Regions from separate parts of the Ensifer sp. GW101-20A05 genome, predicted to be linked through region 2. Evidence: riboswitches for the same ligand, from Rfam matches in the RefSeq annotation. Region 2 holds a riboswitch; the other holds the start of a gene.
What was found. Region 2 has a riboswitch for cobalamin ahead of cobU (bifunctional adenosylcobinamide kinase/adenosylcobinamide-phosphate guanylyltransferase). Riboswitches for the same ligand answer to the same signal wherever they lie in the genome.

Region 1: another riboswitch for cobalamin. It lies ahead of bluB (5,6-dimethylbenzimidazole synthase); the one in region 2 lies ahead of cobU (bifunctional adenosylcobinamide kinase/adenosylcobinamide-phosphate guanylyltransferase).

Annotation. Positions count from the first base shown of each region.
Region 1 is NZ_JBWKZT010000018.1:25,686-37,669, forward strand. Features, by position in the region: gene AC070A_RS29440 (acyl-homoserine-lactone synthase) at 1-219, shown strand, start outside; gene AC070A_RS29445 (DUF2865 domain-containing protein) at 347-1,453, shown strand; gene bluB (5,6-dimethylbenzimidazole synthase) at 1,571-2,266, opposite strand; cobalamin riboswitch at 2,313-2,524, opposite strand; gene AC070A_RS29455 (SDR family oxidoreductase) at 2,666-3,478, opposite strand; gene AC070A_RS29460 (phytanoyl-CoA dioxygenase family protein) at 3,568-4,761, opposite strand; gene AC070A_RS29465 (LacI family DNA-binding transcriptional regulator) at 4,866-5,885, shown strand; gene AC070A_RS29470 (sensor domain-containing diguanylate cyclase) at 5,860-7,407, opposite strand; gene AC070A_RS29475 (ankyrin repeat domain-containing protein) at 7,653-9,386, opposite strand; gene AC070A_RS29480 (TolB family protein) at 9,552-10,379, opposite strand; gene AC070A_RS29485 (hypothetical protein) at 10,407-10,742, opposite strand; gene AC070A_RS29490 (NAD+ synthase) at 10,746-11,984, opposite strand, start outside.
Region 2 is NZ_JBWKZT010000001.1:75,368-87,351, reverse strand. Features, by position in the region: gene AC070A_RS00415 (ABC transporter substrate-binding protein) at 1-690, opposite strand, end outside; gene AC070A_RS00410 (hypothetical protein) at 1,031-1,399, opposite strand; gene AC070A_RS00405 (hypothetical protein) at 1,480-1,623, opposite strand; gene AC070A_RS00400 (cobyric acid synthase) at 1,874-3,331, shown strand; gene AC070A_RS00395 (class I SAM-dependent methyltransferase) at 3,482-4,108, shown strand; gene AC070A_RS00390 (adenylate/guanylate cyclase domain-containing protein) at 4,149-6,380, opposite strand; cobalamin riboswitch at 6,624-6,772, shown strand; gene cobU (bifunctional adenosylcobinamide kinase/adenosylcobinamide-phosphate guanylyltransferase) at 7,209-7,733, shown strand; gene cobW (cobalamin biosynthesis protein CobW) at 7,737-8,801, shown strand; gene cobN (cobaltochelatase subunit CobN) at 8,903-11,984, shown strand, end outside.

The DNA.
Region 1 (11,984 bases), on a different contig from region 2:
ATCGTCACGGTCACCGACGTGTTCCTGGAGCGCATGTTCCGCCGCATGGGATGCCCGGGCGAGCGCATTGCCGAACCCCATCGCATCGGCTCGGTCTTCGCCGTTGCCGTCGCCTGGGAAGTGACTAACGACCTGCTTCAGCGCATGAAGGCCATTGCCGCCATCGAAGGCACCGTTCTCGAACGCCCGATGTCGCTCGAAACCGCCCGCGCCGCTTGAGTGCCTCGGCCGGCCGGAGCCGTTAACGCAAACCGCCGCTTGTCGTTGCACGATCACCGACAAGTTCTATGATGGAGGTGAAACAGGAATTGCCGCTGGCAGCCGCCCATATCAGAAGGCCGGCATCATGCGGCAGCAGGAAGAGACTTCGCCCGTGTTCCCGCGCTTGAAACACGTCGCTGCGGTGCTTGTGCCGCTGGCCCTGGTCGGTGCCGATCCTTCGCTGGCATCGACCGTGTGCGACCGGCTGAATACCCGGCTTGCGCAACTGCCCGACATGGTCGCCACCACTGCGGATGCCCGGGACTATGCCAGCGCCATCTCACGACAGAATATCGAGCTGCGCCGGGCGAAGAACGACCGCCGCCGCGCGGGCTGCGGTGGCGGCAGCGTCGTCACCTTCGATGGCGGCGACCCCGACAGCTGCGGGGAGCTCGACAGCCTCATCGCCGAGATGGAAGACAATCTGCGCATGCTGAAGTCGGAGCGCGAGCAGATCGTCGCCGGCGGCAGCGAAGACAGCCGCCGCCGCATCCTTGCCGCGCTTGAAATCAACGGCTGCTACAGCGACAGCGAGGAGTTCGCCAGCGTCGAGCCCGAAGAGCCCGAAACGCACCGCAACATCATTGCCGACCTGCCACCTGAGGACGCCTACGGGCCGATGCTCGGGCATAACGAAGACAGTTATGCGCCGCAGGATGGCTATTACCGCGGAACGTTGCGGACCATGTGCGTGCGCACCTGCGACGGCGCCTTCTTTCCGATCTCCTCGGATGCGACGCCGGCCGACTTCCCGCGTGACGAACAGGCCTGCCGGGCGCGCTGCCCTGGCGCCGAAACGGAACTCTACTTCCACGATATCAACACGGAAGAGAGCGAACAGATGGTCTCGGCCGTGACCGGGCTACCCTATACCGAAATGCCCAATGCGTTTGCCTATCGCACCCGCGGCATCAGCAAGCCTGGCATGTGCGGCTGCCAGATGCCGCAGACTGCCGCAACCTCGCCGAAGACGACCGGCACCAAGATCGGCGACGATCAGTCGTCCATCGTCGTGATCGAAACCAAGAAACCGGCGGACACCACGACCGCCAAGGCGCCGGCCGAGGAGCGGCCCTACGACCCGTCCAAGAACAAGGTGCGCGTCGTCGGCCCGACCTTCCTGCCGCAGGAAGAAACCTCGATCGACCTGAAGCACCCGAAGGGACCGGCCTATCAACCGGTCCAGAACTGATCCTGGCGCCGCCTTAAAGCGCGTCGCGATCTTTTAGATTCGCTCATTGCACTTTAAGTTTTTGATACTTCGCACGTCGTTATCGCAAAACCGCTGCGCACTTTTGCGAGACGGGTTTTAGGAACTCTCGCCGCAGTTCCCCCAGCCTTCCTCAAACACCAGCTCTTCCAGCGGCAGGCGTTGCCGCCATCCCTTCACCGCCAGTTCGGGCTGCTGGTAAAGGCGATCGACATAACCGAGGCAGAGCCAGGCGACGATCTCGATATGATCGGGAATGCCGAGGATCGCCTTGATCTCGGCCTCGTGAAAGATGCTGACCCAGCCGACGCCAACTCCTTCGGCGCGGGCCGCAAGCCACAGGTTTTGCACGGCGCAAACCGTCGAATAGACATCCATCTGCGGATTGTGCGTGCGGCCGAGAACGACGGCGCCGCCGCGCGTGCGGTCACAGGTGACGCAAATGCTGAGCGGTGCTTTGCGAATGCCTTCGAGTTTTAGCGAGCGGTATTTGGTCTGCTGCTCTGCCTCGAACATCAGCGCCGCCTCATCATTGGCGCGGCGAAACGCCTGCCAGACGCGCTCGCGCGTTTCTGCCCCCCGCACCAGTACGAAATTCCAGGGCTGCATGAAGCCAACCGACGGCGCACTGTGCGCCGCCGTAAGCAGGCGTTTCACCAGATCGTCGGGAAGAGGCTCTGCCAAGAATTCGTCGCGCACGTCGCGGCGTGTTTCGATAGCGCGGTAGACAGCCTCCCGCTCATCCAGCGAGAAGGCACCGGCAGCCGCAAGGCCGCCCTTCGGTTCAGTCAGCATCGTTCGATCCCCAACAATGCGAAAACCTCCCGCCGTCCGCGCGGGGTTCGGTCTATCTCGCCAGGCCGGTCTTCTGACTTCGGTTCAACCGGTCGCCTCACCTTCCCAGATCGATTTAAGATCCAGTGGCAAAACCTTGAATCAATTCAAGGCACTTGTAGAGGCGACCGTCCCCGTCACAGCGTTGGGCACGTTCCGGAATGACACCGGATTCCCGATTCTCCCGCTTGCGCGGGCACCTGACGGCGTCATAAGGGCACAGCCACTAGCGAAAGACAAGCGCCCGTCAGAGCGGGATGAGGAAAAGTGCACGCAGTTTTCCGCCCGCATTCCGCTCTAACTTCTAAGGACCGATCACGTTTATGATTTTGGATCGATCCGACCCAAAATCATCGTGATCTAGAGCGGCGCCACCGGATGGGGCGAACCGTCATAGCCGCCCCAGACCGATTGGTCGAAGCAGATCACCGATCCGGTCATCAGCCCGGATTCCGCCGAAGACAGGTAGGCGCAGGCTCGCGCCACCTCGGCCGGATCGACGAGCCTGCCGAAGGGTTGGCTGGCGGCCGCCTTTTCGAGCCAATCCGCGGCAGCGCCGTGAAATTCGCGCTGGATGCGGTCCTCGCCTTCGGAAGCCATCCAGCCGATATTCAGGCCGTTGACGCGGATGCGGTTGCGCAGAAGCGCATAGGCAGTGTTCTTGGTCAGCGTCTCCAGAGCGCCTTTCGACGAGCAATAGGCCGCAATGAAGGGCTGCCCGGCCATTGCCGACATCGAGCCGATATTGACGATGGTGCCTTCCGTTCGCTCGCGCCGCATCACCTTCACCGTCTCCTGCATCAGGAAGAACGGCGCCCGCACATTGATGGCGAACATCCGGTCGAAGAGTTCCGGTGTCGTGTCCAGGATCGTGCCGCGATCGGTGATGGCGGCGGCATTGACCAGCGCATCGACCCGACCGAATTCCGCATCGCAGGCGGCAACGACCTTGCGCGCGTCGTCCACCTTTTCAAGATCGGCCTCGACATAGACCACTTTCGCGGCGCTGGCCTTGCCGATTTGCTCGGCCTTCGCCCGCCCCTTGGCGGCGTTGCGCCCACAAATGACGATGCCTGCCGCACCGCGTTCGGCGAATAGGCCGGCGATCGTTGCGCCCAGCCCTTGCGTGCCGCCGGTGACGATGGCGATCTTGCCTTGCATCTGTCCGTTCATCGAGTTCCTCCCTCGCAAATGATGATGTGAAACAGCTACGGCTCAGGAGCGAAATGCGCCGGGAGCCTGTCAATTGTGAGACTGACCCGTCAACTCAGCTTGCGCTTCGCCTGCGCGTCGAGTGAGGCCCGAAAATCCTGCTCGCTTGCTCCCGCGGCAAGCGCCTCGCGCATCAACTGCGCCTGGGTCTTTGGCGCCAGCCCGCCAAGCGGCGGATCGCGGTCGAGATTGGTTGGGAAGGAATAGCCCTCGGCGCAGGACGCGATGGCATTGGCCGCTTCTGCATTGGTCAGTTTGCCCCCGCCAAGCAAAACCTTCAACGCCGGATAGAGCGTCGCGCTCATCGTCAGCCGATCGACCGTTTCCATCGCCCGGCCAAAGGCCGAGGACACCTGCAGCAGGTTCGCCACGCGACGGATGTCGGTGGAGCGGTTGTTGCCGGCGGCGTGGAAGAGCGCCGGATTGAAGAAGACCACATCGCCCTTCTCGAGCGGAAGCTGGACATGATGCTCGTCGAAATAGGCTCGGAACTCGGGCCGATTGAGCGCCAGATAACCCGGCACATAGGTCTGGCTATAGGGCAGGAACAGGGTCGGCCCGCTTTCAAGCGGCATGTCGCAATGGGCGACCGCGCCCTGCAGCGTCAGCACCGGCGAGAGCTTGTGGACATGCGCTGGATAGCGCTCGATCACCGCGGCGGTCTGGAAGCCGAGATGGTAGTCCCGGTGCGCCGATTGTGCCGCGCCGCCCGGATTGACGCGGTTCACCTGCGCCGTCATCTGGTAATTCGGCCCAAGCCAGGCTTCGCTGACAAGCGCAATGATGGCATTGCCGTAGTAGGCGGCAAAATTCGCCGGCGCCTTCAGGCAGTGCTTTTCCAGCGAGTTCCAGATGCGATCATTGGCGCCAGGCTTGGCGAAGTGGTCGCCGCCGCCGCTGTTGCTGCGATGCTGCTCCTCGATGATCTCGTCGAAGACGGTGCTCGCGACATCCACCGCGGCGGTATCGGCAAAGGCGCGCTTGAACACCGCCACACCCGGGCCGGTCGCCAGCGCCTCACAGATTTCGGCAAGCACCGCCCGCCGCGTTTCTGCATCGCCGCAGGCGGCAATCAGCTCGTCGCTGTTGTAGATCAACACGTTCTGGTCGCAGCTCGAAGCATAGGGATAGTCGGCCAGGCTGGTCCGGCGCTCGACCTCCGCCCGGAACGCCTCGATATCGCAGGCCGCTTCGGTGAGCCAGATGCGCTCGATCCGCTGCCTCGCCCTGTTGTCGGTCTTCATCGCGTTTCCTCCTCCGGAACATCTTGATGGGCACGACTATAGGCGGCGGCAAAACATGATATAGAGCAGGAATCCATCAAAAATCCATCAGGAGAGCAGCGGCGGTGGCCCATCCCTTTCTGGTCAAGGACATCGCCTTTCAGGCCGGTCTCAGCACCGCGACGGTCGATCGCGTACTCAACGAGCGCCCGGGTGTCCGCCGCCAGACCGTCGCCAGGGTTCGCGCAGCCATCGAGGAACTGGAGAAGCAGCAGGCGGGACTCGACATTCAAGGCCGCAAGTTCGCGATCGATATCGTCATGGAGGCGCCGGAGCGCTTTACCGATGCGGTACGACGGGCCTTTGAAAGCGAAGCCATGACACTGGCGCCGACGAGCTTTCGCTGCCGTTTTCACTTCGCCGAGACCATGCGGCCGCAGGACATCGTGCAACTGCTCGGCCGCATCCGCCTGCGCGGAACCGACGGGCTGGTATTGAAGGCGCCGGATGTGCCCGAGATCGTTGGCGCCGTCGCACGCTTCGAGACAGGCGGCATTCCCGTCGTGACGCTGGTGACCGACCTTCCCAACTCCCAGCGCACCGCCTATGCGGGCGCCGACAACCGGGCGGCCGGAGAAACGGCTGCCTATCTGATTGGCGAACGCTTTGCAGGTGCCGCGGCCACGGTCCTCGTGACGCTATCCAGCGGCCGCTTCCGCGGCGAGGAAGAGCGGGAGATCGGCTTTCGCCGAGTGCTGCGTCAGCACTATCCGACAATCAGGATCGTCGAGATCAGCGAGGGGCATGGTCGCGATAGCGAAACCGGCGCGCTGGCGGACGCAGCGCTCGCCGCCAACCCCGACATCAATGCCGCCTATTCGATCGGCGGCGGCAACCGCTCGGTGCTGGCAGCCTTCGATCGTCTCAACCGCAACTGCGCGCTCTACATCGCCCATGATCTCGACAATGACAATCTGGCGCTGCTGCGCGCGCGGCGCATTCATTTCGTCCTGCATCACGACCTGAAGACCGACGCGCGCACGGCCTTCCGCACCATCATGCTTTACGGCCGCGTGCCGTCCGCCGCAGTCGGCCCTCAGCTTTCGGCCGTGGTGGTCATCACGCCCTATAACGTACCGGAGTAGAAAAATCGCCCAGGCCGCTTGGCCCGGCGGTTGGCTGCTCGCCGGTGGTTTCACCCGGCAGCACCGTATCGTCAGCGGTATCGACGCGGTTACGGCCACGTCGCTTGGCAAGATAGAGCGCCTCATCTGCCGCCAGCAGCAAGGCACGCGCGGTCAAACCATGGCGCGGCGCGAAGGCGATGCCGGCGCTGCCGCCGACGACCAGCAGCTGGCCGTTGAACCCAACCGGTGTCTGCGCATCGGCGACAAGACCGGCCGCAAGCCCACGGGCTTCGGCCTCGCTGCAATCGCCGAGGATGATTGCGAACTCGTCGCCGCCGAGCCGTGCCACAGTACCCTTGGGTCCGGCGCGGTTTCGGAAACGCTCGGCCATAGCGACAAGAACAGCGTCGCCTGCCGCATGACCATAGCGGTCGTTGACCGCCTTGAACGCGTCGAGGTCGGCATAGACGAGCGTGAACGGGTGCGTCTTTGCCTTCAACAGCGCCGCTGCCAGCATGTCGTCGAAACCGCTGCGATTGAGCAGCCCCGTCAGCCGATCGTGCTTGGCGAGATGCCGGTTGAGCGCCTCGCTCTGCTGCAAGGCGGCAAAGAGCGTCGAGAAGCGGAAGGCAACGAACGCCATCAGTAGCGCTGCGACGATTGCCATCACGATGACGCTCGGTAGCAACTCGGCGCGCACGAACCCGCCAGGAGATTGCGGCATCCAAGCCGCCACCAGACAGGAGGCGTCGGAACAGCGGCCGACCGATGTGTAAACGCTGCCCTCCGGCCGCTCGGTCAATGGCACGAAAGCAAGCCCCCGGACGCCCAAACGCGCCGCGATCTCTCGCGTCATCTTGGCCGTCACCGGTCGCACCGAAACCATGAGCACCGGTGCCCGGCGCTCCGCTGGAACGACCAGCGTTTCCGGGATGACCGCCTGCACCACCGCGACGCTCATGCGCCCGTCGATCTCACGCAAGTCCATGGCGTGGATCCCGGGTACGGACGGCATCAGCGATTGCGGGTCGGGCGTCACGACATCCAGCACGTAGGAGCCGTGGTTGTTTCTGAGCACATTATCGTAACGGCGTTTGGCCTCGTCGAGCAGGTCATCGACCTCTTCGAGCGGGACACGGGCCGTCTCGCTCGGCACGGCAACACCGTCCTTCAACACAGTCGACGTGCTGTGATCCACGTCCGTCATGATCAGCCAGGAGAAGCCGTAGTCTTCCCACAGCCAGCCCGACAGCTCGTCCGCAACGAATGCGTCGCTGAAGTGCCCCTTGGCCAGTTCTTCGTAGGTCTTGTCCCAGAAGGAAAGCTGCGCCTGAAACTGAACGACGGCATCCATCTGGTGGCGCAGTTCGGTTGCCACCAGCCGGCGCTCCGCCGAAAGGCCGAAGCGATCCGCCTCGGCGACGGACCGATCCAGAACGAAAATGAGGCTCGCGATGATCAGAACCGCGACCAGCGTGCAGGCGGCATGGATCGCCCAAACCGTTCTGCTCCGCTTCGCCAGCCGCAAAGTCTTGTCCATGATGCGATCGCCCCCTCGTCCGGCCGGCTGTCGCGCGCATTCTCGCGCCTCTCCAAGCGCGATACGCAGCCACGGCGGCCAACTTGGGCAGCACCGTAGCGATCAAAATCAAAGTTTGGCTTAAATAAGCTGGTGTTGAAATACTTAACGATTTCAACCGGCTGAATCCGCCAGCAATCAGCAGTCGCAGGCGGATTACAGGGAGCGCAAACCAATGTCAGCGCTCCCCATTTGGACGGAGCGTTCTATTTCGGAACGGCTGCCGGGCGCAGCAATGCGATGACCTCCTCATTGCCCTTGTCACGCGCCAGATCTCGTATCGAGGGGCCCGCGACACCGTCACGTATGCCGGCGTTTGCGCCTCGATCGAGAAGCAGCCGCACAGCGGCCGGCTGCCCGTTGACCACGGCGAACGCCAGTGGCGTCATCCAATCCTGTTGCGGTTCCGGACGGCCGCGCCCCCGGTACCTTCCGAACGGCGTTTCGAGCAACTCTGGCTCCCGATCGAGGATTTCGGCAACCCATTCGACCATGCCGAAGGCCGCGGCCGCGAAGATATCCAGCGGCTGCTCCTTCAGGAAGCGCACCATCTCGGCCTTGCCGTTGTACTCGGCCCAGCCGATCGGCGGCGCATGGTGGTAGGGATCACGGGCCGTTGAATTGGCACCGTGATCGAGCAACAGCTTCGCCATATCAACATTGCCGTGCAGTGCCGCCTCGTGCAGCGGCGTGCGCGATGTCATGCGGTTGACGTCGAAGCCGAGCGACAACATGAGCGTGGCTTCGGCGCGCCTGTCGTCACCCGCCGCCTCGTGCAGAAGCGCCGGATGCGCGGTCTGCGCGCGTGTGGTCAGCGTCGGATCCGCATTAACGAGCGCCCTCGCCTCATCGGCCTTCATTTCTGAGATAGCCCGGGCCAGCCGGTCGACATCGTCGAGCGGCGCTTGCGTTGCCCCGCGCGAAACAAGAAACGCAGCCAGCGCCGCATCACCGCCGAGCTCTGCCCATTGATAGGGCGTCCGGCCCTTGATGGGACGATTGACGTCGGCACCATGCTCGACCAGCAGGCGCACGCGCTCGCCCATGCGTTTTTCAAGCGCCCAGGCGAGCTGGTAGTCGAAAACGCGTTCGCCGTTTTCAAGGAAGCCGCCATCGTTGCGAACCAGCCAATTGTTCCGATCGTTGGCGCCAAGGCCATAGTCGAGCAAAAGCTTGAGGCACGTGTTGTCCGGCTCGAACATCCGGTTGTAGAGCGCCTGGCTGTCATTGGCCCGGGCACCGGCATCCAGCAATAGTCGCGCGAAAGCGACGCAATCCGGATGTTGCGGCTGCCGCTCGGGGCCGGCCTCGCCTTCGCCGAAGACGCCCGTCAGCGCCGTGAAACGGTACTGGCCGTCGTCGAGCCAATGCGCATCGGGATTGGCACCCCGTTCGATCAGGCGTCGGCCGGCGGGCAGAGAGGAGTGGCCGGGAACCCGGGCATAGGCAGCGTAGAGCAACGGCTCCCAGTCATACGGCCCGCCGCGTTTGCCCACGAGTTTCGGATCGCGATCGAGCCAGCGGTCAATTGCCTCTGCGTCGCCGAGCGCGGCTGCAACGTGGATGCTGTCGCCGGCGATTTCGGGATGTTCATCCAGCAGTGCAAGCGCCTGGGTGAACCGCTCGGGATCAGCGGCTATGTCACCGAAGTAGGAGACGGTCGCCAGAGACAGAAAGCGGTTTGCAAGCTGCTCGGTTGCAGGTGCATTGATCCCGGATTTCTCAAGATGCCGCTTCAGCCGTGTCCAGCTCGAAAAGCCGAACTCGCGGGCGAGCACCAGTTGCGCATCCTGGAGCCCCATTGCAGCGGGATCGGAAAAATAGGGAAGCGCCCGCTGCCTTGCACTGGCATCGCCAGCCTTCACGGCTTTCAGAAAAGCCTTGGCCTGCTTGCGGATCGTTTCGAGGGTAAGGTTCGCGGGAAGATCGCGCGCGCGCATGAAAGACCTCCTTTCATTCACGTCCGGTATCCGCGCCCACAGACTGAAAAGAGGTGTGGCAACCAAGTTCAGTGAGACAGGTGGGCCTTGCCCTTCCCGCGGATCGGATGCGCCCTGCGAACGAGGTCATCGCTAGCACGACGCCCTTATACTTGTCCAGCGCGCTCAGCTTTCAGGCTGATACCGAACGAAGGCGAAGCGATCGCCTGACGGCGACCAGTTGGGAACGTTGATGGTTCCCTGCCCGCCGAAAAGTTCGAACAGGATGCGCGGGTTGCCGCCGTCCATATCCATCAGCCGCAGGCGGACATCGAGATCCCTCGGATGATCGAAAACATCACCGTCATAGGAGAGCACCAGCAGATGCTTCCCATCCGGCGACGGATGCGGAAACCAATCGCCATAGGGGCTGTCGGTGATGCGCGTGACGTCACTGCCATCCGGCCGCACGCGCCAGATCTGCATGCGTCCGGTGCGGCTGGAGTTGAAATAGATCCATTCGCCATCCGCCGACCAGTCGGGCCCGTCGTTGCGACCTTCTCCGTGGGTCAGCCGCTGCTCCTCGCCGCCGTCAACCGAAATCGTGTAGATGTCGAAGACTTGGTCACGGATGCCGCAATAGGTCACCCTTCGGCCATCCGGCGACCAGCCGTGCCAATAGGACGGCAGATTGCGGGTGACGAGTCGCGGCGTGCCGCCTCTAGCCGGCAGCAGGTAGATCGCCGACTTGCCGAACTCGGTCTTGTCGCTGATCGCGATGGTGCCGCCATCCGGCGATATTCCATGATCGTTGTTGCAGAGCGTGGCAAATCCGGTGTCGATCTCCACCGGCTCCGAACCGTCGAAGCCGAGGCGATAGAGACGGCCATCGCCGTTGATGACCAGATGCGTGCCGTCCCGCGACCAGTTCGGCGCCTCGACCAGCCTGTCGGTCTGCCAGACGACGCGCGTTTCACCGGTAACGATGTCATAGGTCTCTATGGAACTGCGCATCCCTTTCTCCCGCCACAACCAAGGCAGCTATTTGCGTTCTTCGCCTCTCGGCAGCGTCGCCGAGACCTTGGCGCAGATCGACTGCATCAAATTGGAATTGCGTTGGTCTCGCCAGGTCGAGACGACGCCCCAGGCCAACAGCAGAAGGATGCAGACGAAGGCCACGCCGACGATGGCGCTACTGCCGCTTGCAAGACCATAGATGCCGAAGACCGCCGGCGTCGCGAAATAGGCGATCTGCGCCGAGAGCTGCCGGCCAGCAGAAACGTCGCTCAGCGACCACAGCCGGATCAGCCGGATTTCCTCGTCCGTGAACTCCGGACAGCTTTCCTTGCCGTCCCGCCCTTGGCCGAACGCGCTCATCGGCTACCCTCGATCGCGGAAGCGGTTGGTGATCGGGTACCGCCGGTCGCGGCCGAAATTCTTCTTGGTGATCTTGACGCCCGGCGCCGATTGCCGCCGCTTGTATTCGGCAATGTAGAGCAGGTGTTCGACCCGGTGAACCGTCGCCTCGTCATGGCCACGGGCGACGATCTCGTCCGTCCCCATTTCCTTTTCCACCAGGCATTCGAGAATGTCGTCGAGTACCGGATAGGGCGGCAACGAATCCTGGTCCGTCTGGTTGGGACGCAATTCAGCCGAAGGCGCTTTGTCGATAATATTTGGGGGAATGACGACGCCAGAGGGGCCAAGCGCGCCCGGCGGAACCGTGGTGTTGCGCCAGCGCGAAATCGCATAGACCTCCATCTTGTAGAGATCCTTGATCGGATTGAAGCCGCCGTTCATGTCGCCATAGAGCGTGGCATAGCCGACCGACATTTCCGACTTGTTGCCCGTCGTCACCACCATCGAGCCGAACTTGTTGGAGATCGCCATCAGGATGGTGCCGCGGGTACGGCTCTGCAGGTTCTCCTCGGTGATGCCGGATTCGGTCCCCTCGAACATGTCGGAGAGCGCGCTTAAGAACCCTTCGACCGGCTCGGAGATCGGCACGATATCGTAGCGGCAGCCGAGCGCTGCGGCACATTCCTTGGCGTCCTTCAGCGATTCCTGCGAGGTGTAGCGATAGGGCAGCATGACGGTGCGCACCCGCTCCTCGCCGAGCGCATCGACCGCCAGCGCCGCGCAGATCGCGGAATCGATACCGCCGGAAAGGCCGAGTACGACGTTCTTGAAGCCGTTTTTGTTCACATAGTCACGGAAGCCGAGCATGCAGGCGCGGTAGTCCGCCTCCTCGCGCTCCGGCAGGCGCGACTGCAGCCCGCTTTCGCAATGCCAGCCGCTTTCGCCCTTCTTCCATTCGACGATCGAAATCGCCTCTTCGAACTGGCTCATCTGGAAGGCGAGAGACTTGTCGGTGTTGAAGGCGAAGCTTGCGCCGTCGAACACCAGTTCGTCCTGGCCGCCGAGCTGGTTGGCATAGATCATCGGCAGGCCGGTCTCGAGCACCTGCTTGAGGACCACCTGGTGGCGCACATCCACCTTGCCACGAAAATAGGGCGAACCGTTCGGCGACAGCAGGATTTCCGCGCCGCTTTCCGCTAGTGTCTCGCAAACGCCGAGATCGCCCCAGATGTCCTCGCAGATCGGAATGCCGATGCGCAC
Region 2 (11,984 bases):
GTCGACGCCGAAGGAGAGGCGGGTCATTTCGTACTTGCCGAGAATGGCGGTCGGCGCCCAGTAGTAGCCGAGCCAGCCGGTCTTCTTTTCGAAGGCGTTGGCGATCGAGCCATCGAGGCCGGCGGCCGAACCGGTATCGACCAGCAGGAAGCCGGCTTTTTCCGCGTCCAGTGCCCGATAGAGATTGGCGGTCGAGACCTGGCAGTTCCAGCCCGACGGGCAATTGTGAACGGCGGCCTTCGACGAATCTTCCGGCGACGGGAAGAGTTCCGGATGCTTCAGGGCGTCCTGCACCGTCTTGATGTCAGGATGCGCGTCTGCGAGGAATTTCGGGATCCACCAGCCCTCGATGCCGCCTTCGCTCAAGATCTTGGCGGCTTCGATCAGCCGGCCTTCCTTGATCGCGGCGTCGAGCGGCGTGCGCACGGCGTTGACCCAGAGTTCCGGCGCCATGTCGGGTTGCGACTTTTCGTTCATGGAAGCGAAGGTCGGCATGGTGTCGCCGGTGACCAGCGTCACGGTGCAGCCGTAACCGTTTTCGAGAATGAACTTGTCCACCTGGGCGGCGACGCCGGCGGAAGCCCAGTTCATTTCGGCAATGCTGACTTCACCGCATTCCGCAGCCTGCGCGGAACCCGCCAGAGCATAGAGGCCCGCGGCGAGAATGGTGGAAGCGAGGAGTTTCTTCATGTTGCAAGACCTCCCAGTCTTTATTTGCAGCCAATTTCCAAACGGGAACCCACGGCGGATGCCGAGCATCCTCCGTCACCCGGAGCAACTATGCAGCCTGGGGTTCGGCATCAAATTAAGCCAAGGTTCACCCTTGCTGCGGACGGTGCGGGAGTTCGTTTTCAGCCCTGGCCGCGGAACCCTGTCGCCAGCCAATCTCCTCTTATACCGCCAGCCAAGCCTAAGTATTCTCATTGAGAAATCAACCTCTTCAATCGGAACGTCGGGTCGCCGCCGCTCTTTACGCGTTCTGTCTGCGACATCGCCGGCGGGCGCTTTTTGAGCATGAGGAAGGCCGAATTTAAGCAATACCGACAATTCCTGCCGCAAAAAATGGCGCTATGCGCCACATCGTTCGAATCCCTGTCGAGATCCTGACGTTTCCTGTCGTGATTGCGTCACGGCGATTGTCGCGCATGTCGCGAAAAAAATTCAAAAAAAGCCGAAATTCATCTTTGGTTAAATCCTCAATAACCATCCGGTAACGATGTCCAGCTAATTGTTCTTTTCGCGGCGGGGGACTGCCGCGGGTCCGGATCAGGTAGTGCGTCCCGGATTTCAAGCGAACCTTCGGTGCGTTACCCCGAAGTGACCAGGCGTTTTTTGGGTGGCCGCATCCCTCTTTTCGAGGTTGATGCGGCCTTCGCATTTCAGCACCAGCGTCGGACATAAAAAAACCGCCCCGGATGGGGCGGTGGAGGAGGCTCTGGGAGGAGAGCTCGAAGGGGCATCTGCGCCCCGATCGCGGACCTAGCCGACGTTCGACGTACGGATGAAGCCGAGCGGACCGAAGGGAGCGTCGACGACGAGGTTGCGCACGCGTGACTGGCTGGTCGGAACCTTGGAGTTCCAGGCGATCTGGACGAAGTTGGGCTTGCTGAAGATGTACAGCATGGACGTAAACCTTGAGAGGCCGGAGGCCTGTCCCCCGGAGCGTGTTGCTATGCCGCTGATATAGGTGTGCGCTGCAATAGAATGAATGCCAAACTCGCCATGCGATGTCGCAATTTGGCTACCGGCTGCGGCATTTTCGACAAGCCTTGCGAAAGGCCGAAACAATGCGTGAGAAGCCTCACTTAATTGCGGCGAAATCGTGTCGAAACAGACCTTTGCCGCTGACCGTTTCAGTGTTACCGATGGCCGCATGACACGCAGGATCATGTTGCAGGGAACCGGCTCGGATGTCGGAAAATCGGTACTGGTGGCGGGGCTCTGTCGGCTCGCCGCCAATCGGGGCTTAAAGGTCCGGCCGTTCAAGCCGCAGAACATGTCGAACAACGCCGCCGTTTCCGACGACGGCGGCGAGATCGGCCGGGCGCAATGGCTGCAGGCGCTGGCCGCGCGCGTGCCGTCGTCCGTGCACATGAATCCCGTGCTTTTGAAGCCGCAGTCCGACGTCGGCAGCCAGATCGTCGTGCAGGGCAAGGTGACGGGGCAGGCCAAGGGCCGGGAGTACCAGGCGCTGAAACCGAAGCTGCTTGGCGCCGTGCTGGAAAGCTTCGAACAGATCTCGGCCGGCGCCGATCTCGTGGTGGTGGAGGGCGCGGGCTCGCCGGCGGAGATCAACCTCAGGGCCGGCGATATCGCCAATATGGGCTTTGCGACACGCGCCGACGTGCCGGTCGTGCTCGTGGGCGACATCGACCGCGGCGGGGTGATCGCCTCGCTCGTCGGCACCCATGCGATCCTTTCGGACGAGGACCGGCGCATGGTCACCGGGTACCTTATCAACAAGTTCCGCGGCGACGTTACGCTGTTCGATGATGGCATCGCCGCCGTCAACCGCTTCACCGGCTGGCCTTGTTTTGGCGTCGTGCCATGGCTGAAGGCAGCAGCCAGGCTGCCGGCAGAAGATTCGGTCGTGCTGGAGAAACTGACGCGCGGCGAGGGACGGGCGCTGAAGGTTGCCGTGCCGGTGCTGTCGCGCATCGCCAATTTCGACGACCTCGACCCGCTGGCCGCCGAGCCCGAGGTCGATCTCGTCTTCGTCCGGCCGGGCAACCCGATCCCCGCTGATGCCGGCCTCGTCGTCATTCCCGGATCGAAGTCGACCATCGGCGATCTCATCGATTTTCGGGCGCAAGGCTGGGATCGCGATCTCGAGCGCCATGTGCGCCGCGGTGGACGGGTCATCGGCATTTGCGGCGGCTACCAGATGCTCGGTCGTCGGGTCACCGATCCGCTCGGCATCGAGGGTGGCGAACGTGCGGTCGAGGGCCTCGGGCTTCTCGACGTCGAGACCGAGATGGCGCCGGAAAAGACCGTGCGCAACAGCCGCGCCTGGTCGCTGGAGCATGACGTGGCCCTCGAGGGTTACGAGATCCACCTGGGCAAGACGCAAGGGGCCGATTGCGACCGACCTTCGGTTCGCATCGGCAACCGTGCGGATGGTGCGCTTTCTGCCGACGGCCGGGTGATGGGTACCTATCTGCACGGGCTGTTCACGAGTGACGCCTATCGCACAGCACTTTTGAAGAGCTTCGGCATTGAAGGCGGCGCCAGCAACTATCGCGAGTCGGTCGATGCGGCGCTCGACGATGTCGCCGGCGAGCTGGAGGCGGTACTCGACCGGCGCTGGCTGGACGGACTGCTCGGCAGATAACCGAAAAGGCGGGCAGCGGAAATCATCGGGATTCCTGGCGACAGCATGGACAAGCCTGAAACCCCAGCATCTTCCACCGTTCCGCTGTAGAATTCACTGGGAAGGACGGAGCGCTCAGCTGCGGCCGCGCGCTCGGAGACAGGTGTTGCAATGCAGGACGAAACCAGACGAGCCCATTGGGACAAAGCCTATCAATCGAAAGGCGAAGCGGGGGTCAGCTGGTTCGAAGATGCGCCCGCCGTTTCGCTCGATCTCATCCGCAGGCACGTGACGATCGCCACCGCGTCGCTGATCGATATCGGCGGCGGCGCCTCGCGGCTGGTGGACGCGCTGCTCGACGAGGGCATGAAATCAGTGACGGTGCTCGATCTGTCGCCGGCGGCGCTCGATGCCGCCAGGGCAAGGCTCGGGCCGCGGGCCGACGCGGTCCACTGGGTTGCGGCCGATGTGACCGCGTGGCGGCCGGATCGGACCTACGACATCTGGCACGACCGCGCCGCCTTTCATTTCCTGACCGATCCGGACGACCGGGCGGCCTATATCGAACGCCTGACGGCGGCCGTCGTTCCGGGCGGACACGCCGTTATCGCCACCTTCGCGCCCGATGGTCCGGAGCGCTGCAGCGGTCTGCCCGTGGCGCGTTACGACCCGGCGGCGCTGGCCGAAGTGATCGGACCGTCCTTCCGGCTTGTCGAGCATATCATGCACCAGCACACGACGCCGTGGAACTCGACGCAGGCCTTCCAGTTCAGCGTGCTGCAGCGGGTGACGCACTAGGGCCGCAACCGGTTTGGCGCCTGCGTCGCTTCTGCCGTGGCTAGCGCATCTGCGAGAAGGTGAAGGCTCTGTCGCCGTGGTACCAGATGAACTCGTTTTCCCGGGCGCTCAGTCCTCCGGGGTTCCGCGAGACCACCCCACAAAGGTTCGTCGTTTTCAGCCACAGGAAACAAACCTCGTCCTTCTCGAACCGGACCTCGACGTTGCTCATCCTGCCGGCGCCGAGCGAAGCCCAGTCTCCCGTCAAGGTGGCGATGCCCTCGGGCGAAACGACAGCTTCATGTTCCTCGCCCGAATCCAGCATGCGTCCACGCAACCGGTGCCCGAAGAACAACGAACGGAGCTCATCGGCTGGCAGCCTGTCGCGAATGCTGACGTCGGTGTTCATCAGGGTCTCAGGCACGCCCGCCAGACGCAGTCCCTGATAGAGCTTCTCGCTGGCATGCGGCTGCGCCAGGTCCAGCGGCGGGCGCTCTGAAATGCAGACGGGCGTTCCGCCACGGCTGATGCGAAGCGCGTCGTAGCGGGCGACTGCCGCCTCAGCCTCCGCGCGGTGACCGAGATGTCCGGCGGCAGAGGCAAGGAGAAGGAAAGGACCGTCATCCTGGGGGTTGAGTGCGATACTGCTTTTCGCCGCTGCCGCTGCCGCTTCGAAATCCTCCAGGCTGAACTGCGTCAGGCCGAGGACGTACAGGAAGAAGGACGGGGAGTGCGGATCGAGGCGGATCGCCGTGCGGATATAGGGCAGAGCCTCCGCCGGCCGGCCGGCGGATGTCAGGACGAAGGCCGTCAATGCGTAGCTCCAGGAGTCGCCGGGTTCCAGCGCGATCGCTTCCTTGAGGTCTGCGAGCGCGTCGGCATGCCGCCAGTCCACTTCGGCAAGGAGGGCCGCTGCCTGATAGGCGAGTGCCGTCTTATGTTTCTGCGCCATCCGCAGAAACTGCCGCGCCTTGGCTCGCGCCTCGAAGCGCGTGATGCCCAGCTGATAGTGCCAGCGCCACAGGTAAATGCGCGCATAGACCATGGCTGCGGCGGCATAGGCACGTCCATAGGCGGGATCGAGCGCAATCGCCTGGTCGAAGTAGGGCAGGGCCTTCGCGAAGTCTTCGGGCGTGGTGCGCCGGTGATGCTCCCAGCCGCGCAGGAACGCATCGAAGGCCGCTGGCACGGCCGTTTCCTTGCGCCCGAAGGCCATCTGCTGGTCAGGGTCCAGCCGCAACGCAAGCGCTTCGGCAATGCCGCGCATCACTTCGTCCTGCAGCGCAAAGGCATCGGTGAGCGATCCGTCGAACTTTCCGGCCCAGACGTGTCCGCCATCAAGGGAATCTATGAGCTGCGCATTGATGCGAAGCTGCTCTCCGGCACGCTGGACGCTGCCTTCAAGCACATATCGGACACCGAGCTCTTCCGACACCTGCCTGGCTGTCACCGATCTCCCCTTGTAGGTGAAGGTCGAGTTGCGCGCGATGACGAACAGGCCGGAGATCTGGGCCAGTTCGGTGACAAGGCCGTCGGTCATGCCATTGGCGAAGAATTCCTGCTTGGGGTCATCGCTGACATTGGCAAAGGGAAGCACGGCGATCGAGGGCTTGTCTGCCTGGCTGAAGTCCACGGCCTGAGCCGGACGGATGTCGGCAGGCGGCTGCCACGGGCGCCACCAGGCGGCACCGACGGCGGCTGCGAATGCCAGGGCAGATGCCGCGGCCAGCGCGGCCCAGCGTCTCCCGCGGTGCGCTTTGGCCTTCGGCTTGCGGGCGTGGGCTTCGTCCAGCCAGAGACGGTAGGTCCGAACCGGTTTTTCGACGTGTTTCAGACGCTGCTCGCCGAGAAAGACGAAACCGACATCGAGGTGCTTCTCGACCTGGTCGTAGGCGGTGCCCGAGATGACGATGCCGCCCGGTTCGGCCAGGCCCTGCAGGCGCTCGGCGATGATGACGCCATCGCCGTGGATGTCGTCGCCCTCGACGATCACGTCGCCAAGATTGATGCCGATGCGGAATTGCAGCCGCCCCGTGTCCACACCGCGACTATCAGATTTGGCGCGCTGCACCTCGACCGCACATCGGACTGCCTCGACGACGCTGTGGAACTCGACCAGCAGGCCGTCGCCCATGGTCTTGATCAGCCGGCCGCGATGCGTCTCGATGCTTTGTTCGAATAGTTCGTGCAGGTCGGCCTGAAAGCGGGCGCAGGTACCCTCCTCGTCGGCCTGGGTAAGCAGCCCATAGCCGCAAACGTCGGCAATCATCACGGCGGCGAGCCTGCGTTCCATGTGCCTACCGGATAAACGAAGCCCCTCGGGTCGGTTGCGGGATGGTTCAGCGACCTTTGCACGTCCATAGGACGCGCGGCGCTGCAGTTTAACGCAACATCTGTAATTGCTAAAATATGTTCGTTCGCGATCTGCCATTCGCCTCATGTCCGGTGCGGCTTCGCGCTCGACAAATCGTCGCGCGACGCAAGTCGGCCGGGGAGGTGTCGCAAGCGTCGATTGACTTTGCGGCGCCCGCTTCCTAATCATCGGATGTTGGATGGTTCCCCCTTGTCGTGGCGATTGGGGGGAATAATTGGGAATGTGACGGATGGACCCAAACCGGGCATCCTTATCGCAGCCGACCCCGCGACTGTAGAACGGTCAGGGTTCGCCATCGGGCTCAAATTCAGAGCTGCCAGCCGGTTGCATGGGGCAATCGAGGCAGTGCGGAATCGAGCCGGAAAAGCCACTGGCGTGGCATCGTGATCAGCCGGGTTGGACGCCTCTTCTTCTACGAATCGTCCGCCTTTCATGATGTCGCCCACAGCACCCATGCGTCGGAGACGACGCGCAAAGGTTCGCTGTGGCACTGGAAAGCGCCGGGAAGGTGAGGCGGGCCGCTCGGGTCCTGACATCGGAACCTCGTCCATTCGGGGCGAGGCGATGTGGGGCCCGTGACGCCGTGAGCCAGGAGACCTGCCACCCGACATGGGCATTCCGCCCGAGGAGACGTGTCGTCTCCAACGCCATCACGGAGGTTGTTTTGGCTCTCAGATACTTTCCCGAACGCGCCGCCGGCGCGTCGCACGGCTGTTGCCATCTGCCGCTGACCTTGGCGCGGTCACGATGAGCAATCCCAGCGCCGGACCGGTCCTGGTCCTCGGCGGCGCCCGTTCCGGCAAGTCCAGCTTTTCCGAGAAGCTCGTCGGAACGTCCGGCCTTACCAAACATTATGTCGCCACCGGCCGCGCCTGGGACGACGAAATGCGCGCGCGCATCGACCATCACAGGACGCGCCGCGGCGAAGGCTGGACGACGCATGAGGAGCCTGTTGATCTCGTCGGCATTCTGCGGCGCATCGACGACCCCACCCATGTCGTTTTGATCGACTGCCTGACGCTGTGGGTCACCAATCTCATGCTTGAGGAGCGCGACATCGAGGCGGAGTTCGCAGCGCTTGCCGCCTTCCTGCCGCAGGCGCGGGCGCGCCTCGTCTTTGTTTCCAACGAGGTCGGCCTCGGCATTGTGCCCGAGAACCGCATGGCCCGCGAGTTTCGCGACCATGCTGGCCGGCTTCACCAGATCGTTGCGGAGAAATCCGCTGAAGTTTACTTTGTCGCGGCCGGTTTGCCGCTGAAAATGAAGGGTTGAATAATGACCACTGCGAGAACCAGCCACGGCAAGATCCCGGCGACCGTCATCACCGGCTTCCTCGGCGCCGGCAAGACGACGATGATCCGCAACCTCTTACAGAACGCCGACGGCAAGCGCATCGCGCTGATCATCAACGAGTTCGGCGATCTCGGCGTCGATGGTGATGTGCTGAAGGGCTGCGGCGCGGAGGCCTGCAGCGAGGACGACATCATCGAACTTACCAATGGCTGCATCTGCTGCACCGTTGCCGATGATTTCATCCCGACCATGACCAAGTTGCTCGAACGCGAAAACCGCCCGGACCATATCATCATCGAGACCTCGGGCCTGGCGCTGCCGCAGCCGCTGATCGCCGCCTTCAACTGGCCGGACATCCGCAGCGAAGTCACCGTCGATGGCGTCGTCACCGTGGTCGACAGCGCTGCTGTTGCCGCCGGCCGCTTTGCCGACGACCATGACAAGGTCGATGCGCTGCGCGTCGAGGACGACAATCTCGACCATGAAAGCCCGATCGAGGAACTGTTCGAGGATCAGCTGACCGCTGCCGACCTCATCGTGCTCAACAAGACCGATCTGATCGACGCGTCCGGCCTCAAGGCCGTGCGCGACGAGGTTTCCTCGCGCACCAGCCGCAAGCCGACCATGATCGAGGCAAAGAACGGCGAAGTGGCCGCCGCCATCCTGCTCGGCCTCGGCGTCGGCACCGAAAGCGATATCGCCAACCGCAAGTCGCACCACGAGATGGAGCATGAAACGGGCGAGGAGCACGACCATGACGAGTTCGACAGCTTCGTCGTCGAGCTCGGCGCCATCGCCGATCCGGCCGCCTTCATCGATCGCCTCAAGGGCGTCATCGCCGAGCACGACGTGCTGCGCCTCAAGGGTTTTGCCGATGTGCCCGGCAAGCCGATGCGCCTGCTGATCCAGGCCGTCGGTGCCCGCATCGACCAGTATTACGACCGGGCCTGGGCGGCCGGCGAAAAGCGCGGTACGCGCCTCGTCGTCATCGGCCTGCACGACATGGACGAGGCGGCGGTGCGCGCTGCGATTGCTGCGCTCGTCTGATCGTTCATTGAATGAAATGATCTAACGCATTGAAATAACGCAATTCCGGACGGAAGCCGCTTCACGCGTTTCCGTTCGGAATTGCCCGAACGGACAAGATCATGCATCTGCTTCTCGCCCAGAAAGGAACGATCGCCGACGGCAACGAGGCGATCGACCTTGGGCAAACGCCGGCCGATATCCTCTTCCTGTCGGCCGCCGACACCGAGCTTTCCTCGATCGCTGCGGCCCACGGCCGGCGCGACGGAGGCCTGAGTCTGCGCATTGCCAGCCTGATGAGCCTGATGCACCCGATGTCGGTCGACACCTATGTCGAGCGCACGGCACGTCATGCGAAGCTGATCGTCGTCCGGCCGCTCGGTGGCGCCAGCTATTTCCGCTATCTGCTCGAAGCCTTGCATGCGGCGGCCGTCACTCACCGTTTCCAGATCGCGGTGCTGCCGGGCGACGACAAGCCGGACCCGGGCCTTGAACCGTTTTCTACGGTTGAGGCCGATGACCGCCAGCGGCTCTGGGCCTATTTCAACGAGGGCGGCGCCGACAATGCCGGCCTGTTCCTCGACTATGCCGAGGCGCTGGTTTCCGGCGCCGAGAAACCGCAGCCGGCCAAGCCTTTGCTGAAAGCCGGCATCTGGTGGCCGGGGCGGGGCGTGATCGGGGTTTCGGATTGGTTGAGTGTTGTGGGGGCTGGAGCCCCCGCATGCGCAAATCCCACCATCGCCATCTGCTTCTACCGCGCGCTGGTCCAGAGTGGCGAGACACGGCCGGTGGAGGCGCTGATCGATGCGCTGGCGGCGCAAGGGGTTCGGGTACTGCCGGTGTTCGTGTCGAGCCTCAAGGATGCCGTGTCCGTCGGCACGCTGCAGGCGATTTTTTCCGAGGCCGCACCCGATGTGGTGATGAACGCCACCGGTTTTGCCGTTTCCTCGCCCGGTGCCGACCGGCAGCCGACGGTACTGGAATCAACCGGCGCGCCGGTGCTGCAGGTGATCTTCTCCGCCTCGTCGCGGGCGCAATGGGAGACATCGCCGCAAGGGCTGATGGCGCGCGATCTGGCGATGAACGTTGCGCTGCCGGAGGTCGACGGCCGCATTCTCGCGCGCGCCGTCTCGTTCAAGGCGGCGTCGATCTACGATGCGAAAGTCGAGGCTAACATTGTCGGCCATGAGCCGCTTGAAGACCGGGTGTGTTTTTCCGCAAGCCTCGCCGTCAACTGGGCGAAGCTGCGTCGCACGAAGCCCGCCGAGCGGCGGATCGCCATCGTCATGGCCAACTATCCGAACCGCGACGGCCGCCTCGGCAATGGCGTCGGACTCGACACGCCGGCCGGCACCGTCGAGGTGCTCGGCGCCATGGCGCGAGAAGGTTATGTGGTAGGGGCGGTGCCGGCGGATGGCGACGCGCTGATGCGTTACCTGATGGCCGGCCCGACCAATGCAGCAGGCCGAGACCGCGAGATCCGCGAAAAAATTTCGCTCAGCGATTACAAGCGCTTCTTCGATTCGCTTCCGAAACAGATTCAGGATGAAGTTGGCGGCCGTTGGGGCGCGCCGGAGGCCGATCCGTTCTTCCTCGACGGCGGCTTCGCGCTGCCGCTCGCCTGCTTCGGCGAGGTCATCGTCGGCATTCAGCCGGCGCGCGGCTACAATATCGATCCGAAGGAAAGCTACCACTCGCCGGATCTGGTGCCGCCGCATGGCTATCTCGCCTTCTATGCCTTCCTGCGCCATCAGTTCGGCGCGCAGGCGATCGTGCACATGGGCAAGCACGGCAACCTCGAATGGCTGCCGGGCAAGGCCTTGGCGCTGTCGGAGAGGTGTTATCCCGAGGCGATCTTCGGGCCGCTGCCGCATATCTATCCCTTCATCGTCAACGATCCGGGCGAAGGCACGCAGGCCAAGCGCCGCACCAGCGCCGTCATCATCGACCATCTGACGCCGCCCTTGACGCGCGCTGAATCCTACGGGCCGCTCAAGGACCTGGAAGCGCTGGTCGATGAATATTACGACGCCGCCGGCGGCGATCCGCGACGGCTCCGGCTCTTGAGCCGCCAGATCCTCGATCTCGTGCGCGACATCGGCCTCGACAGCGATGCCGGTATCGACAAGGGCGACAGCGACGACAAGGCGCTGGAAAAGCTCGATGCCTATCTCTGCGACCTCAAGGAAATGCAGATCCGCGACGGCCTGCATATCTTCGGCGTGGCGCCGGACGGGCGCTTGCTGACGGACTTGACCGTGGCTCTGGCGCGCGTCCCACGCGGGCTTGGCGAAGGCGGCGACCAAAGCCTGCAGCGGGCGATCGCGGCGGATGCGGGACTCGCCTTCGATCCGCTCGATTGCGTGATGTCGGACGTGTGGACAGGCCCGAAACCGGCTATCCTCGCCGACATCTCCGACGCCCCCTGGCGCACTGCCGGCGACACGGTCGAACGCATCGAGCTGCTGGCGGCAAGCCTCGTCTCGGGTGAGCAGCCTTGCCCGGCGGACTGGACGAACACGCAAGCCGTACTCGACGAGATCGAAACCCGCCTCAAGCCCTCGATCACGGGCTCTGGTGCTGCGGAAATGGCCGGCTTTCTCACCGGCCTCGATGGCCGCTTCGTCGCCCCCGGTCCCTCTGGAGCGCCGACACGAGGCCGGCCGGACGTGCTGCCGACCGGCCGCAACTTCTATTCCGTCGACAGCCGCTCGGTGCCGACGCCGGCCGCCTACGAGCTCGGCAAGAAGTCCGCCGAACTGCTGATCCGCCGCTATCTGCAGGATCACGGCGAATGGCCGTCGTCCTTTGGGCTCACGGCCTGGGGCACGGCAAACATGCGCACCGGCGGCGACGATATCGCCCAGGCCTTGGCGCTGATCGGCGCCAAGCCCGTCTGGGACGTGGTCTCGCGGCGGGTGACGGGCTACGAGATCGTGCCGCTCGCGGTGCTCGGCCGGCCGCGCGTCGACGTGACGCTGCGCATCTCCGGTTTCTTCCGCGATGCCTTCCCGGACCAGATCGCGCTGTTCGACAAGGCGATCCGCGCCGTCGGCGCACTCGAGGAAGACGATGCCGACAACATGATCGCCGCCCGCATGCGCGCCGAGACCCGGCGGCTGGAGGCGGAAGGCGTTGACGCCACCGAGGCCGCGCGCCGCGCCTCCTATCGCATCTTCGGCGCCAAGCCCGGAGCGTACGGCG